DNA from 2 places in the Aquipseudomonas campi genome. Region 2 is predicted to be linked to the other one. Evidence: riboswitches for the same ligand, from Rfam matches in the RefSeq annotation. Region 2 holds a riboswitch; the other holds the start of a gene.
What was found. A riboswitch is a leader RNA that binds a small molecule or an ion and turns the genes downstream of it on or off. The one in region 2 is predicted to bind cobalamin.
Positions count from the first base shown of each region.

Region 1: it holds a riboswitch for cobalamin, as region 2 does, so the genes downstream of both, HNE05_RS03120 (TonB-dependent receptor domain-containing protein) here and cobO (cob(I)yrinic acid a,c-diamide adenosyltransferase) in region 2, are expected to answer to the same signal.

Region 1 covers NZ_CP053697.2:693,575-701,900, reverse strand. Annotated here, with positions in the region: gene HNE05_RS03140 (PqiC family protein) at 104-805, shown strand; gene HNE05_RS03135 (exodeoxyribonuclease VII small subunit) at 884-1,126, shown strand; gene ispA ((2E,6E)-farnesyl diphosphate synthase) at 1,123-2,010, shown strand; gene dxs (1-deoxy-D-xylulose-5-phosphate synthase) at 2,174-4,072, shown strand; cobalamin riboswitch at 4,139-4,368, shown strand; gene HNE05_RS03120 (TonB-dependent receptor domain-containing protein) at 4,461-6,338, shown strand; gene HNE05_RS03115 (hypothetical protein) at 6,409-6,738, opposite strand; gene HNE05_RS03110 (cobalamin-binding protein) at 6,809-7,612, opposite strand; gene HNE05_RS03105 (MFS transporter) at 7,612-8,031, opposite strand; gene ribA (GTP cyclohydrolase II) at 8,028-8,326, opposite strand, start outside.
Region 2 covers NZ_CP053697.2:2,756,917-2,765,242, forward strand. Annotated here, with positions in the region: gene cbiB (adenosylcobinamide-phosphate synthase CbiB) at 1-329, opposite strand, end outside; gene bluB (5,6-dimethylbenzimidazole synthase) at 326-976, opposite strand; gene HNE05_RS12805 (cobyrinic acid a,c-diamide synthase CobB) at 973-2,265, opposite strand; gene cobO (cob(I)yrinic acid a,c-diamide adenosyltransferase) at 2,438-3,049, opposite strand; cobalamin riboswitch at 3,199-3,416, opposite strand; gene HNE05_RS12815 (response regulator) at 3,592-7,998, opposite strand; gene HNE05_RS12820 (response regulator) at 8,045-8,326, opposite strand, start outside.

The DNA.
Region 1 (8,326 bases), 2.1 Mb from region 2:
TGGAGTCCGGCGGCGCTTTGACGGATGATACGCGGCCGCAGGCAACCCCCTGCCCGTTCGCGTATGACTGCCGGCCGCCACCTGCGGCCCCCAGGGTGAAATGATGACCGTGTTGCGCCTTCCCTTTGTTCTCCTGCTGACCAGCCTGCTCGGCCTGGCCGGCTGTACGGCGCATAAACCGATTCCGCTGTACCAGCTGGATGGCGGCAACCCCGCCGTACCGCAACAGAACCAGGGCCTGGCCGTGTTGCTCGGGCCGGTGTCGGTCGCCGACTACCTGCAGCGCGAGGCCTTGCTCCAGCGCCAGCCCGACGGCAGTCTGGTGCCCGCCGACGACGCGCGCTGGGCCGGCAGCCTGGCCGCCGATATCGACCAGGTCCTGCTACGCCAACTGGCCTCCAGGCTGGACAGCCAGCGCCTGGTGCTGGCCCCGAGCAACCCCGGTTTCACTCCCGACGTGCAAGTGCTGCTGAGCATCAGCCGCCTAGACTCCGGCCCGCTGCACCCGGCCGTGCTGGAAGCCCAGTGGCGCCTGCTCGATCGCAGCGGCCAACTGCGCGACAGCCGCCTGCTGCGCCTGGAACAGGCCCACTTCGGTAGCCCGGCCGAGCAGGTACGGGCGCAGAGCATGCTGCTGCAGCAACTGGTCGAGCAACTGGCCGTCGCCATCGAGCCCCTGCGCAACCAGCCCCCGGTGGCAAGCAAACCGGCACCTTTGCCGCAAGCACCGGTCAAACCCAAGCAGCAGCCGAAGATCCCCATGGTCGGCCCGACCCGCAGCAACAGTGAAGTGCTGCGCTTCTGAGCCACCGATTTACCCAAGCTGTGCGGCTCTGCCTTTGCTAGTGTCGCGCCCGTTTTAGAGCCTACGAGAGCGTTAGCCATGGCCCGCAAGAAAGCCGCCGTCGATTTCGAACAATCCCTCGCCGACCTGCAACAGCTGGTCGAGCGCCTGGAAGGTGGTGAACTGTCGCTGGAAGACTCTCTGACCGCCTTCGAACAAGGCATCGGCCTGACTCGCGACTGCCAGGCCGCCTTGGCCCAGGCCGAGCAGAAGGTACAGATCCTCCTGGAGCGCGACGGCCAACTGGAGGAAGCCCCCTTCGACGCGGACGACCAGGCATGATCGCGACCTACCAGCAACGCTGCCAGACCCGCGTCGACGCGGCCCTGGAAAGCCTCTTCGATGCCCCGCGCAGTGAACTGGCACGGCTCTACCAGGCCATGCGCTACAGCGTGGTCAACGGTGGCAAGCGGGTCCGCCCGCTGCTGGTATATGCCGCCTGCGAAGCCTTGAATGGCGATCTCGACCGCGCCGATGGTGCCGCCTGTGCGGTGGAGCTGATCCACGCCTACTCGCTGGTCCACGACGACCTGCCGGCGATGGACGACGACGACCTGCGCCGTGGCCAGCCCACCACCCACATCGCCTTCGACGAAGCCTGCGCGATTCTCGCCGGCGATGGTCTGCAAAGCCTGGCCTTCGAAGCCCTCGCCGATCCGCGACACAACCCGACGGACGCCAACCTGCGCCTGTCCATGGTCCTCGGCCTGGCGCGCGCCGCCGGCCCGGCCGGGATGGTCGGCGGCCAGGCCATCGACCTCGGCTCGGTCGGTCAGCGACTCGACCAGGCGGCCCTGGAAGTCATGCACCGGCACAAGACCGGCGCACTGATCGAGGCCAGCGTGCAACTGGGTGCCCTGGCCAGCGGCCTGGCCGATGATGCCGCGCTGCGCTCGCTGCAGAATTACGCTCGTGCCATCGGCCTGGCGTTCCAGGTACAGGACGACATTCTCGACGTGGAAAGCGATACCGCCACCCTAGGCAAGACCCAGGGCAAGGACGAAGCCAACCACAAGCCGACCTACCCCGCGCTGCTCGGCCTCGACGCCGCCAAGGCCTACGCCCTGGAGCTGCGCGACCAGGCCCTGCATGCCCTGCGCCCGTTCGGCAGCAGCGCCGAACCGCTGCGCGAACTGGCCCGTTACATCGTCGAACGGCGCAGCTAAGCCTCCTAACCGTAGCCCGGAGGCAATCCGGGCAGCCCCCCCCCGGAGAACATCCCCGGATTGCATCCGGGCTACCGATTGCGCTGATCGAACCTTGTTTGGGCAGTTCCCGGCGCTTCGGGTAAACTGCCGCATCTTTTGTACGCCTATAACGATCAGCCTGATGCCCACAACTTTCCACGAGATCCCCCGCGAGCGCCCTGCCACGCCCCTGCTCGATCGCGCCGAGACGCCGGTCGGCCTGCGCCGCCTGGCCGAGAGCGAGCTGGAAACCCTCGCCGACGAGCTGCGCCAGTACCTGCTGTACAGCGTGGGCCAGACCGGCGGGCACTTCGGCGCCGGCCTCGGGGTGATCGAGCTGACCATCGCCCTGCACTACATCTTCGACACCCCGGACGATCGCCTGGTGTGGGACGTCGGCCATCAAGCCTACCCGCACAAGATCCTCACCGGACGCCGCGAGCGCATGGCCAGCCTGCGCCAGAAGGACGGCCTGGCCGCCTTCCCGCGACGCAGCGAGAGCGAGTACGACACCTTCGGCGTCGGCCACTCCAGCACCAGCATCAGCGCGGCCCTGGGCATGGCCATTGCCGCCCGCATGCAGGGCAGCCGGCGCAAATCGGTCGCGGTGATCGGCGATGGCGCATTGACCGCCGGCATGGCCTTCGAGGCGCTCAACCACGCCTCGGACGTCAAGGCCGACATGCTGGTGGTGCTCAACGACAACGACATGTCGATCTCGAAGAACGTCGGCGGGCTGTCCAACTACCTGGCCAAGATCATCTCCAGCCGTACTTATTCGAGCATGCGCGAAGGCAGCAAGAAGATCCTCTCGCGCCTGCCCGGCGCCTGGGAGATCGCGCGCAAGGTCGAAGAGCACGCCAAGGGCATGCTGGTGCCCGGCACCCTGTTCGAGGAACTGGGCTGGAACTACGTCGGCCCGATCGACGGCCACGACCTGCCCACACTCGTCGCGACACTGCGCAATATGCGCGACCTGGAGGGCCCGCAGTTCCTCCATGTGGTGACCAAGAAGGGCAAGGGCTTCGCCCCGGCCGAGGCCGACCCGATCGGCTACCACGCGATCACCAAGCTGGAGCCGATCAAGGCTCCGGTTGTCGAAGCCAAGAAGCCGAGCGGGCCGAAATACTCCAGCGTGTTCGGCCAGTGGCTGTGCGACATGGCCGCCGAAGACCCGCGCCTGGTCGGCATCACCCCGGCGATGAAGGAAGGCTCCGACCTGGTGGCCTTCAGCGAGCGTTTCCCCGCGCGTTACTTCGACGTGGCCATCGCCGAGCAGCATGCGGTGACCCTGGCCGCCGGCATGGCCTGCGAGGGCGCCAAACCGGTGGTGGCGATCTACTCGACCTTCCTGCAGCGCGCCTACGACCAGCTGATTCATGACGTGGCCGTGCAGCACCTCGACGTGCTGTTCGCCATCGACCGCGCCGGCCTGGTCGGCGAAGACGGCCCGACCCACGCCGGCAGCTTCGATATCTCCTACCTGCGCTGCATCCCCGGCATGCTGGTGATGACGCCGAGCGACGAGAACGAACTGCGCCAGATGCTCACCACCGGTTACCTGTTCGATGGCCCGGCGGCGGTGCGTTACCCGCGCGGCAGCGGGCCGAACACGCCGATCGACCCGGCGCTGCAACCGCTGGAAATCGGCCGAGGCGTCATTCGCCGACGCGGCCAGAAAACCGCCCTGCTGGTATTCGGCGTGCAGCTGGCCGAAGCGCTCAAGGTCGGCGAGACGCTGGACGCCACGGTGGTCGACATGCGTTTCGTCAAACCGCTGGACGAGGCCCTGGTGCGCGAACTGGCGGCCAGCCACGAGCTACTGGTGACCATCGAGGAAAACGCCATCATGGGCGGCGCCGGTTCGGCGGTCAGCGAGTTCCTTGCCGCCGAGAACCTGCTCAAGCCCGTGCTGCACCTGGGCCTGCCGGACAGCTACGTCGAGCACGCCAAGCCGGCGCAGATGCTCGCCGAGTGCGGCCTGGACGAAGCCGGCATCGAAGCGGCCGTGCGCCAGCGCCTGGTGCAACTGCCCACATGAATGCCGCTCATCCAAACCAGGGCTTAACTCGCTTGTAATTCATCCAGCCGCGCACTAAGGTGCGCGACGTTTTACTTCCGCCAAGGTGCGCCCGTCGTGATCGACCGGCGTTAAACGGGAAGCCGGTGCGCTCGTCACGAGCCATTCCGGCGCTGCCCCCGCAACGGTAAGCCACCGCAGCCTCGCGCTGCCATGTCGATCGACGTGCCACTGGGAGTTTCCCCGGGAAGGCGATCGACAGGGAAAGTTCGCTTTCAGTGGCAAGCCCGGAGACCGGCCTCGACGGATTCGACTGGTGTTGCGGAGGGCATCACCGTCAAGCGTCGGCTTGTCGTGGCGCTTGTCCCTGCCCTCCTCAAAAGTCTGCCGACTCTTTGAGGATCCATTGATGAAACTGCCCCGCCTGGCTCTCGCCATCGCCCTGCTGCCCGCCTCCCCGACCTTCGCCGCCGAAGACCAGGAAGCCGCGCTGAAGCTGTCCGAAACCCTGATCAGCGCCAACCGCGACGTGCAGCAACGCAGCGCCAGCAGCGCCGCCAGCACGGTGTTCACCCGCGCCGACATCGAGCGCCTGCAACCATCCTCGGTGACCGAGCTGCTCCAGCGCGTGCCCGGCGTGCAGGTGACGCAGAACGGCAGCGGCAGCCTGGCCAGCCTGTATATCCGCGGCACCAAGTCGGCACAGAGCCTGGTGCTGGTGGACGGCATGCGCATCGGCTCGGCCAGTTCCGGCGACAGCAACCTGCAGCACCTCAATATCGAGCAGATCGAGCGCATCGAAGTGCTGCGCGGACCGCGCTCGGCCATGTACGGCGCCGATGCCATCGGCGGCGTGGTGCAGATCTTCACCCGCCGCAGCAGCGGCGAAGGGTTCAAGCCATTCGTGCGCGTGGGCTATGGCAGCCGGGGCACCTGGCAGCGTAGCGCCGGCATTTCCGGTGGCGATGAGGCCACGCGCTTCAGCCTGGCCGGCAGCCTCGACGAGACCAACGGCATCGACCGCACCGGCACCTCCTACGCGGCCGACCAGGATCACGACGCCTACCGCAACAAGGCCTTCAGCCTGAGCCTCAGCCACAGCTTCAGCGACAAACTGGAAGCCGGCGTCAACGTCCTCGACCAGCGCGGCCGTACCGAGTTCGACAACCCCTTCGGCCGCTTCGACATGACCACCTTCGAGTCGGTCGAGCAGGACCCGTACAGTGACTTCACCGTCAGCAGCGTCTCCAGCTACCTCGACGCCCAGCTCAACGACACCTGGAACAGCCGCCTGGAAGTCGGCCACAGCGAAAACCGCGAAGAGAGTCTGGATAAACTCAGCGACGAGCGCGGCGTGTTCAACACCTACCGCGACTCGGTCAACTGGCTGAACACCCTGAGCCTGAGCGACAGCCACAGTCTGATGCTCGGTGCCGACTGGTACGAAGACCAGCTCAACAGCAACACCGCCTTCGCCGAGCAACAGCGCTGGAACCAGGCCGCCTTCATCCAGCACCGCTACGACGGCGAGCACTTTTCCACCGAACTGGGCCTGCGCCACGACAAGAACGAGCAGTTCGGCAGCGAAAACACCTGGAGTGGCGCCCTGACCCTGCCGCTGAACGAGCGCAACGACCTGATCGCCTCCTACAGCGAAGGCTTCCGCGCGCCGACCTTCAACGACCTGTACTACCCGGACTACAGCAACCCGGACCTCCAGCCGGAACACTCCAAGAGTGTCGAGCTGCAGTGGCGCAGCCAACTGGCCGCCACCACCCGCCTGGAGGCCTCGGTCTACCGCACCGACATCGAGGACGCCATCGCCAGCGACCAGGACTTCATCCCGCAGAACATCGCCAAGGCGCGCATCCATGGTTTCGAGGCCGCGCTGCAGCAGGAACTGTTCGGCTGGCAGGGACAACTGGGCGTGGCCTTCATCGACCCGCGCGACCGCGACAGCGGCCACACCCTCAACCGCCGTGCGCGGCGCACCCTGAGCCTGGACCTGGATCGCAGCTACGGCGATGTCGCCATCGGCGCCAGCTGGCAGGCCGTGAGCAGCAGCTACGACGACCCGGACAACCAGTACCAGCTAGCCGGTTATGGCCTGCTGGCCCTGCGCAGCAGCTGGCAGGCCACCCCCGAGCTGAAGCTGGAAGCCAAGCTGGATAACCTGCTGGACAAGGATTACAGCCGCTCGCTGTACGAGCACGAGGGTGAGCGCTACAGCTACAGCCAGGAAGGCCGCAGCGCACTGATCGGCTTCGTCTGGACACCGGAGCTGTAACAGGCAATGCAAAAGGCCCCGAAAGGGGCCCTAGCAGAGAATCGCGTGGTTCTTTTGTGGGGAATAAAGCTCAGTTCACTTTGGTAAAAACGGCGTCCTTACCATGGCGCAGATGACTTTTCATCTTGCCGTCTTCGGCGATTTCCAAACCACGCGTACCTTGTTCCTGACGCACCAGAAGCTTATCTGACTCGGCGATCAGAACAACTTCGACATCCATATACCCCTCCTTGTCTTTATCAAAGTGGGATACCACACGATAACCGCCAGATGCCTCGGTCACAGTAATGGTTTCGACCATCTTATCGTTACTCTTCCACTGACCAACAAAAGACTCGCCTTCGTCTTTACATCCAGCTAGAGCCACGACAGCGAGGGCCGCAATAAAGAGTTCTTTCATTCCGTTTCTCCTACGATCCAGTCCATGGTGATGTCGTTAAGACACGGCCCGCATTTTGCGACAGATCAAGCTAGTTGCGCTGTGCTCTGAGTAACAGCTCGCAGAGCTTCTCGGTAGCCGCCAGCATCTGGAAACTGGGCCGCTCTAGGCCTTTGTCCGGCACCGCCCAGAGCTGCTGGCGACGGGTTGCCCTGAGCTGCGGCCAGGCCTGCCAGGTCTGCAGTTCGGCCACGCTGCCGGCGAGGATCACCGCCGGATCGCGCTGCAGCACAGCCTCGACGCTGACCTGCGGCGCGGCCAGCTGCAGCTCGGCGAAGACATTCTCGGCGCCGCACAGGCGCAAGGCATCGCTGATGATCTGGCCACCGCCGATTGTGTACAGCGGCTGGTGCCAGACTTGGTAGAACACCGGCAACGGCGGCTCGCGGCGGTAGGTCTGGCGCAGGCGCTGCAGGCCGGCGCGGAAACGCTCGGCCAACTCGCGACCCTGGCGCTCGCGGCCGATGCGCGCACCGACTGCGGCGAACTGCTCGGCCAGTTCCTGCAAGTCATGCGGCTCGCCGATATGCAGGGGGATGCCGGTGAGGCGCAGTTGTTCGCGTTGACTGGGCGTCACGCTGTCCGGCCAGAGCAGGATCAGGTCTGGCTTGAGGCTGAGCAGGGTTTCCAGTTCCACCTGCTCATGGCGCCCCAGTGAAGGCAGACCCACCAGGGCCGGCGGGCGCTCGCCGGCATCCAGCACACCGACCAGCAAGTCGGCCGCATCCAGCTCGAGCATGATCTCGGTCATCGACGGCGCCAGGCTGACCACCCGCTCCACCGCCGCCAGCGGCAGGGCACAGGCGAGCAGGCAGGCGCCGAGCAGCAGTCGCATCAGGCCAGCTGGCGAGGAATGCGGTACAGGCAGAGCAGCACCACGCTGCTCAGGGCGAGGAGGAACAGCGCCACCGCATGCAGACCGGTGAACTGCGCCGCGGCGGCGATCCAAGCGGGCAGACCAGCGGCGAGAAAGGCCAGGCGCCGGCGGCGCGCCAGCTCGACCCAGGCCGCCGGCTCATCGGCGCTATCCAGCGCCTGCTGGGTGGCGATCAGCGCGCGCTTGTAGGCGGAGAACAGCGGCAAGGTGATGAACAGGGAAATCATCGCGGCAATGAACAGCGGCATTTCCAGCAGCGCCAGCACCGGCGGCTGACCACCGAAGAAAAAGCCAAGAACCAGCAGCGGCGCCAGCGTCAGGGCGAGCTGACGCCACCATTCACCGGCCAGCCGGCGGCGCACTTCGGCGCGCGTCACTCGGCCTCTTCCTGGTGCTGCAAGCCGAGCATGTGGCCGAGCTTGCCGGCCTTGGTCGTCAGGTACTTGCGGTTGTGCACGTTGAGGCCGATTTCCAGCGGATGACGCTCGGCCACGCGCACGCCGAAGCCTTCCAGGGCTTTGACCTTGCGCGGGTTGTTGGTCATCAGCTTGATCGCGCTGATGCCCAGGTGATCGAGCATCGGCTGGCAGATCGAATAGTCACGCTGGTCGGCGGCGAAGCCCAGGCGCTCGTTGGCCTCAACCGTATCGGCACCCGCATCCTGCAACTCGT
Region 2 (8,326 bases):
GGCAGATCGCCCAGGCGCAGGGCCTGGGCCACCGGCAGCGCGTGCTCGCCGAGGCTGCGCAGGCCGAGGGCGGCATACAGGGCCAGCACCTCCACCAGCCAGCCGAGATAAGGCAGGCGCGCCAGTAGCAGGCTGAGCAGGGTCAGCGGCAGCACCGCCAGGCACCAGCCGGTAACGCCGTGGCTGCGCCAACCGTGACCACCACTGTTGAGGCGTTGTTCGATGCGTTGCGCCAGGCCGCCGAAGGCCACCAGCGGGTGCCAGCGCTTGGGCTCGCCGAGTAGGCCGTCCAGGGTCACTCCGGCCAGGGTGGCCAGCAGCAGGCTCATTCGTGTTGCCCCCAGCTGTCGGTGAACAGCAGGTCCTGCAGCGGTCGCGCCGTGGCCCAGCCTTCCTGGACCAGCATCGGCTCGCGGTAGAACTCGGTGACCGGGCCCAGGCAGAGAATCGCCAGTGGCTTGCTGCCGACCGGCATGTGCAGCAGCTCGGCCAGCGCCTGCGGCTCGAACAGCGAGACCCAACCGAGACCCAGGCCTTCGGCGCGCGAAGCCAGCCAGAGGTTCTGGATGGCGCAGGCCAGGGAGGCCAGGTCCATTTCCGGCAGGGTGCGGCGGCCGAAGATGTGTTTCTCGCGTTCGTCCATCAGCGCCACCACCAGCAGCTCGGCGCAATCGCGGATGCCTTCGACCTTGAGCCGCATGAACTCGTCGCTGCGCTCGCCCAGCGCCTCGGCGGTGCGCACCCGCTCGGCCTCGACCTGGGCATGGATGGCCTCGCGCAGCGCCGGGCGGGTGATGCGGATAAAGCGCCAGGGCTGCATCAGGCCGACGCTGGGGGCCTGGTGCGCCGCCTCCAGCAAGCGCGCGAGCAGCTCCGGGGCCACCGTGCCACCGGCGAAGTGGCGCATGTCGCGGCGCTCGGCAATCGCCCGGTACACCGCGGCACGTTCCGCAGGACTGAAAGCATGCTCGCTCATGGCAACAGCAGCCCGGCGGCGGCCTGCGGGTTGGACGGCAGGTAGAAGTGGATATAGGAGGCGGTCAGCCGGCCCAGGCGATAGACAGCCTCGCTGGCCGGGCGCTGGTTCGGGCTGCTGCCGCGTGCCAGCGGCTCGACGGGCGAGTCGAGCTGCGAATGGTGGTAGGTGTGGCCACGCAGCAGGCCTTCCGGCAGCTCCACTTGCTGCAGGCCGAGGGCGGCCATGCGCGGCTGCATCTGCGCGTGGCCGGGCAGCAGGCCGAGCAGTTCGGCGCTGTGGCCGGCCTTGTCGGTCAGGCGCTCGAGCAGGTAGAGCATGCCACCGCACTCGGCGAGGATCGGCTTGCCGGCGGCTTGGTGGACATGGATCGCCTCGCGCATGGCCAGGTTCTGCGCCAGTTGCTGCAGGTGCAGTTCCGGGTAGCCGCCGGGCAGGTAGAGGCTGTCCACCTCGGGCAACTGGCGCTCGCGCAGCGGCGAGAAGAAGCACAGCTCGGCGCCGAGCCGACGCAGCAGATCGAGGTTGGCCTGGTAGAGGAAAGCGAACGCGGTATCGCGGGCCACGCCGATGCGCACGCCGGCCAGCAGTGGCTCGATCACCTGGTCCACTGGTGCAGCGAAACGCACGGGGTCTGGCAGAGCATCGCCGGCGCTGGCCAGCAGCGCATCGGCTGCCGCGTCCAGGCGGCTATCCAGGTCGGCCAGTTCCTCGGCCTGGACCAGGCCCAGGTGGCGGCTGGGCAGCTCCAGCGCGGCGCTGCGCGGCAAGGCGCCGTACCAGCGGATCGCCGGCGGCAGGCTGTCGCGCAGGATCTCGCCATGCCGCGCGCTGCCGGTGCGGTTGGCCAGCACCCCGGCGAACGGCAGGTTGTGCTGGAAGTTGGCCAGGCCATAGGCCAGGGCGCCGAAGGTCTGCGCCATGGCGCTGCCATCGATCACCCCCAGCACCGGCACCTGGAAGCGCCGCGCCAGGTCGGCGGCCGAGGGGCTGCCGTCGAACAGGCCCATCACCCCTTCGATCAGGATCAGGTCGGCCTCCCCCGCCGCCTCCCAGAGCAGGCGCCGGCATTCGTCCTCGCCGACCATCCACAGGTCGAGCTGGTACACCGCCTGGCCCGAGGCGCGGGCGAGGATCATCGGGTCGAGAAAGTCCGGCCCGCATTTGAACACCCGCACACGCTTGCCGGCCCGCGTGTGCAGGCGCGCCAGGGCGGCGGTGACGGTGGTCTTGCCCTGGCCGGACGCCGGGGCGGCGATCAGCAGGGCCGGGCAGCTGCGTGCAGTCATTGCCCTCTCCCCGGCCCTCTCCCGCAAGCGGGAGAGGGGGCGTTAAGGGACAGATTCGCGTGCACCGCGCCCTTCGCCCACTCATGGACAGCAGGGAGGCTGATCGGGTAGCCCGGATGCAATCCGGGGTGGGCGGCTTCCCGGATTGCATCCGGGCTACGGTACGCAGGGCTCAAAACTCGATCCCCTTCTGCGCCTTCACGCCGGCCTTGAAGGCATGCTTGACCAGGTTCATCTCGGTGACGGTATCCGCCGCCTCGAGCATCCCCGGCAAGGCGCCACGGCCGGTCACCACCACATGCTGCAGCAGCGGGCGCGCCTCGATGTCGGCGAGCACCGCGTCCAGCTCCAGGTAGCCGTGCTTGAGGGCAATATTCAGCTCGTCGAGTACTACCAGGCCGATCTGCGGGTCATTCAGCAGTTGCCTCGCCACCGCCCAGGCCGCGCCGGCCTTGTCGATGTCGCGCTGGCGGTCCTGGGTTTCCCAGGTAAAACCCTCGCCCATCACGTGGTAGCTAACTTCCTCGGGGAAGCGGCGGAAGAAGCTTTCTTCGCCGGTGCTGGCGGCGCCCTTGATGAACTGCACCACGCCGACCTTGATGCCGTGGCCGAGGGCGCGGGCGACCATGCCGAAGGCCGAGCTGCTCTTGCCCTTGCCGTTGCCGCTGTGCACCAGCAGCAGGCCGTATTCGTTCTGGGCCTGGGCGATCTTTTCGTCGATCAGCGCTTTCTTGCGCTGCATGCGCGCCTTGTGGCGTTCGTCGCGCGCGGCGGACTCGTTCATCTACAACTCCTCGCGACCAGCTGCGGCGCGGCAAAGCAGCAGCACCGCGACCTTCGCCAGGCACGGTGCAGAAAAACAGAATTGGGGCAGCAGCAGGACAACACGCAGGCAGGCCGAGCAGACCCACCCACCCGCAAAGCCCGCCGCAATGCCGTGGATCGCTACAGGCCGGTCTCCGGGCTTGTGAGCGGAGCGTCTGGCTCCCCGGTCGCGCCTTCCCATGTCGAATGACACAGTGGCTGGATGCGACTGTTGACTCACCTACCGTTGCGGGGGCAGCGCCGGACTGTTCGACTGAATGAACCGGCTTCCCTGTTTCACCCCGTGGACGCGTCGCGACCGGGGCACCTGATGCTGGCGGCAGGGTAGAGGCTGGGCCGTGGCGCGTCAACGCCGAGCGCGGCCGCGAAAAACCTGTCGCGGATCTCGAATACGCCCTCCCCACTTGTGGGAGATTGCATGGGACTGGGGAAAGGGAGTGAGCCTACTCACCCTCTCCCCGACCCTCTCCCGTAAACGGGAGAGGGGGAAAAGCGCATCGCCTAGGACAGGCCCTGCAACAACTCCAGGGCCCGGTCGAAGTCGAAGCTCTCGACCTGCTGGGCCACCTGACGCAGGCGCTCGGCCAGCAGCGGGTCGAGGGCCAGGGCCTGCAGTTCGTACAGGGCATCCTGCGCCGCGGTGTCGCTCTCGGCCAGCAGGCGCCTGAGCTTGTCCAGCTGCGCCTGCAACTCGGCGCCAAGCGCGAGTGCCGGCGCCGCTGTGGCGCCCTGCTGCACCTCGACCAGCCCCGCCAGACCCGCTAGCAGCGGCTGCAACTGCCGCTCGACCTCGGCCACCAGGGGCTCCAGAACCTCCTCCGCCGCGCCGTCCTTGCAGGCCAGCTCCAGCGCCGTGGCGGCCTGCGCCAGATTGCCTGCGCCGATATTGCCCGCGCTGCCGCGCAGGCTATGGGCCAGGCGCGCCGCCGCCGAGGTATCGCTGTCCGCGCGAGCGGCAAGGAACTCGGCGCGGAAATCGCCCTGGCTGGAGCGGAACTTGCGCAGCAGGCGCAGATAAAGTTCGCGCTTGCCCATGCTGGTGGCCAGGCCGGCAGCCAGGTCGATACCGGGCAGGCTCTCGGGCAGGCCCAGCGCGGTCGTCACGCCGGCCGGCGAGTGTTGGGCCACCTGGGCGATACGCCCTGGTTTGGGATGGATCCACTTGGCCAGGGTGGCGAACATGTGCTCGACGTTGAGCGGCTTGGAGATATGGTCGTTCATGCCGCAGGCCAGGGTGCGCTCGCGGTCGCCGGCCATGGCGTTGGCGGTCATGGCGATCACCGGCAGCGCGGCCAGCTGCGGCTGCTCGCGAATCTTGCGGGTGGCGGTGTAGCCGTCCATCACCGGCATCTGACAGTCCATCAGCACGCCGTCGAAATCGGCGTCCTCGGCCAACCGATCGAGCGCCTCCTGACCATGCTCGGCCAGGCACAGCTCGACGCCGGCGCTCTCCAGCAGCTCGCGGGCCAGCTCTCGATTCAGCTCGTTGTCCTCCACCAGCAGCAGCCGCGCGCCCTGCAGGCTGGCCATGGCGCTGGCGCTCTGATCGGAGCGCGCAGTAGCACGAGTATCGACCTGCGAGGTCTTGCCGAGCATGCTGCCGATCGCTTCCAGCAGGGTCGACGGGGTCACCGGTTTGGTCAGCACCACCGGCAATTGCAGACCATGCTTGCCAGCCTCCTCCTGAGCCTCCTCGCGGCCGAAGGCGGTGACCATGATCACCGACGGCGTGTGCGCCAGGCTGACGGCACGCATCTGCCGTACCGTCTCCACGCCGTCCATGTTCGGCATCCGCCAGTCCATCAGCACCAGGTCGTAGGGCAGCTCCTTGCGCTCGGCCTCGACCAGCATGGTCAGTGCCGAGTGGCCGCTGTCCGCCACGTCCACCTCAATGCCGAAGCTGCGCGCCATGCCGGAGAGAATCTCGCGCGCACTGGCGTTGTCGTCCACCACCAGCACGCGGGTGCCCAGCAGCTCATCGGCGGTGAACATGCGCCGCGGCTGGGTGTCGCGCTGCACCCCGAGGCATACCTCGAAGTGGAAGGTGGAGCCATGCCCGGGCTCACTCTCCACCCAGATACGCCCGCCCATCAGCTCCACCAAGTGCTTGGAAATGGCCAGGCCCAGGCCGGTGCCGCCGTACTTGCGGGTGGTCGAGCTGTCGGCCTGACTGAAGGACTGGAACAGCCGCCCGCACTGCTCGGCACTCATGCCGATACCGCTGTCGTGCACCCAGAAGTGCAGCTGCACCTGCTCCTCGTCGCCACCCTCGAGCTCCACGCCGACCACGATCTCGCCCTGCTCGGTGAACTTGGCCGCGTTGTTGCCGAGGTTGATCAGTACCTGCCCCAGGCGCAGCGGATCGCCGATCAACGCGGTCGGCAGTTCGGCCGAGACGCTGAACAGCAGCTCCAGGCCTTTGTCCTCGGCCTTCAGGCCGATCATGCTGGAGAAGTTGTCGAGCACGTCCTCCAGATAGAAAGGAATGCGCTCGAGCTCCATCTTGCCGGCCTCGATCTTGGAGAAGTCGAGGATGTCGTTGATGATCCCCAGCAGGTTCTCCGCCGAGCGGTGCACCTTCTCGATGTAGTTGCGCTGCTTGTTGTCCAGCTCGGTGCGCAGCGCCAGGTAGCTCATGCCGATGATGGCGTTCATCGGCGTACGGATCTCATGGCTCATGTTGGCGAGGAAATCACTCTTGGCCCGGGTCGCCTCCTCGGCCACCGCACGGGCCTCGCTCAGCGCCGTGACGTCGATGTTGACGCCGGTCGCGCGCAGCGGCTTGCCATCAGGCGTGCGCGTGAAGCGGCTCAGCGATTTGAAGGTGCGCACCGCCCCATCACTTTGCCGCACGATGCGGAAGTCGAACTCCAAGCGATCGAGACCGCTTTCGATGGCCTCCTCGAACGAGCGACTGGCATGCTCCGCGTCATCGGGATGCAGCAGCGCCTTCCAGTGTGCCAGCGTGCCACCGAAGCCACCCGGCTCGAGGCCGAACATCTTCTCCAGCTGCGGCGTCCAATAGTCATGGCCGCTGACCAGGTCCACGTCGAACAGGCCGATGTCGCCGGCCTCCTGCGCCAGGTTCAGGCGCTCGCTGGCGGTGCGCAGCTTGACCTCCATCGCCCGACGCTCACTCACATCGCGCACCGAGGCGCAGACGCAGATGCCGTACCCCTCCAGGGCCGGCAAGCGCGACAGGCCAATTTCCACCGAGAACAGGCTGCCGTCCTTGCGCACGCCCTGCAGGTCGTCCAGGTTGGCGCCCATCTGCCGGGTGCTGCCGTGGGCGATGAACTCGTTGCGCAAACCCACGTGGCGCTCGCGAATTGCCGCCGGCACCAGGCGCTCGATGGTTTCGCCACCCAGCTCACCGGCGCCGTAACCGAACAACTGATCCAGTTGCGGATTGGTCAGCAGGATGCGTCCGTCGGCACCCAGCACCAGCATGCCGTCTGGCGCCGCCTCGATGATCCCGCGGAACCAGGCCTCGGTGGCACGCAGTGCGTTTTGCTGGGCCTCCAGCTCCTCGGCCTGCTGTTCCAGCTGCTGCGCCTGGGCCTCCATCTCATCGGCCTGGCGACGGGTTTCCGTCAGCAGGGCCTGGACCGCCTGATTGCGCTCGAGGATGGCCATGGCCGCGGCCAGCCGCGGCAGCGCCTCCTGAAACAGCAGGGCCTCGCGCTCCGCCAAGGGTTGCAGCCCGGCCAGTTCGAGCACGCCGAGCAGGCGCTCGCCGCGCTGCACCGGCTGCAGCAACAGGTAACTGGCCGGGGCTTCGCCCAGTTGCGAGCGCAGGCGCCAGAACTGTTCCGGCAGCCCATGCAGCTGGCGTGCCTGGCGGTCGGCCGCGCACTGCCCGAGTAGGCCCGCGCCGAGCGCCAGTTCGGCCTCCGGCGGCCGCTCCGGGTCGATGGCATAGCCGCCCATCAGGCGCAGACTGGTCGCCCCCTCGTGCAGGCTGTAGAGCAACCCCTGGCAGATGCCGAGCAGGCGCGCCATATGCTGCAGGAACACCTGCGCCAGTTCCTCGGGCGTCTCCGCCTGCTGCAGTTCGACCTGCAGCTGGCCGATCTGCACCTTGAGCCAGCGCTGCCGTTCGAGCTGCTGCGACTCGGTCTGCAGGGTGGCGATGGCGCGGGCCAGGTCACCGGTCTCGTTGCGCAGCTCGGTATGCGGAATCAACTGATCGAGACGGCCGGCAGCCAACTGATCGACGGCGAAACGCACGCGGTTGAGCGGATTGCGGATCGACTGACTGACCAGCCAGGCCAGCAGCAGCGCCAGCGTCAGCCCGCCGACCAGCAGGATATAGGTGAGCGTGGTGCTGTGTTCGGCGTAATCGGCGATCTGCGTGGCGGTGTTTTGGATAGAGGTTTCCTTGACTTCGGCAATGGCATTGAGCAGTGCGTCGGCCTGCTGGTCCAGGCCCTGGAATTCATCGCTGTCGAGCAGCTGCTGGGCCTCGCCCAGGCGCCCCTCGCCAGCCAGCTGCACGGCCTGCTCGGCATCGTTGCGCATTCGCTCCAGCAGCAGCTCGAAGGCGGTAAGACGGGCCTGGTTATCGCTGCGCTTGAGGGTCGGGCGGACCTGGGCCAACGCCTGATGCAGCCGTTGCTGGGCATCCAGCAGCTGTTGTCGGGACTTGCTGCGAACCGCCGCGCTGCTGGTACTGACGGCACGTTGCAACTCCTGCACCAGATGCGGCAATTGCACCCGCGCCTCATGCAGATGGGTGATGCCGATCACCTCCTCGTTGTACAGCTTCTGCATGTCGCGCTTCAGCGATGCCTGGGTGCGCAGGCTCTGCACCCCGAGCGCCAGCACCAGCACCAGCAGCGCAGAGAAGCCGAGGACCAGTTTGTGCAGCAGCGACAGACGCTCAAGCAGGGCGAGCATTCGGCTCATGGCAGATTCCCAGTAGACACAACAATGAAAGGCCGCAACGCGCTGCTCAGGACTTCTGCTCCATGCGCTCAAGCGCCGCCCTTTGTTTAGCCAGGTCCTGGTCGTTGTCGGCGAAGCGTTCGGCGACGGCGCGGAACTGCTCGACGCAAGCCAGGAAGGCATCGCAGATATCCGGATCGAAGTGCGAGCCGCGCCCCTGGCGAATGATCTCGACGGCCTGTTCGTGGGGCATCCCCGCCTTGTACACGCGCCGGCTGATCAGCGCGTCGTAGACATCCGCCACCGCCATCAGCCGGGCGCTGATGGGAATGTCGTCGGCGGCCAGCCC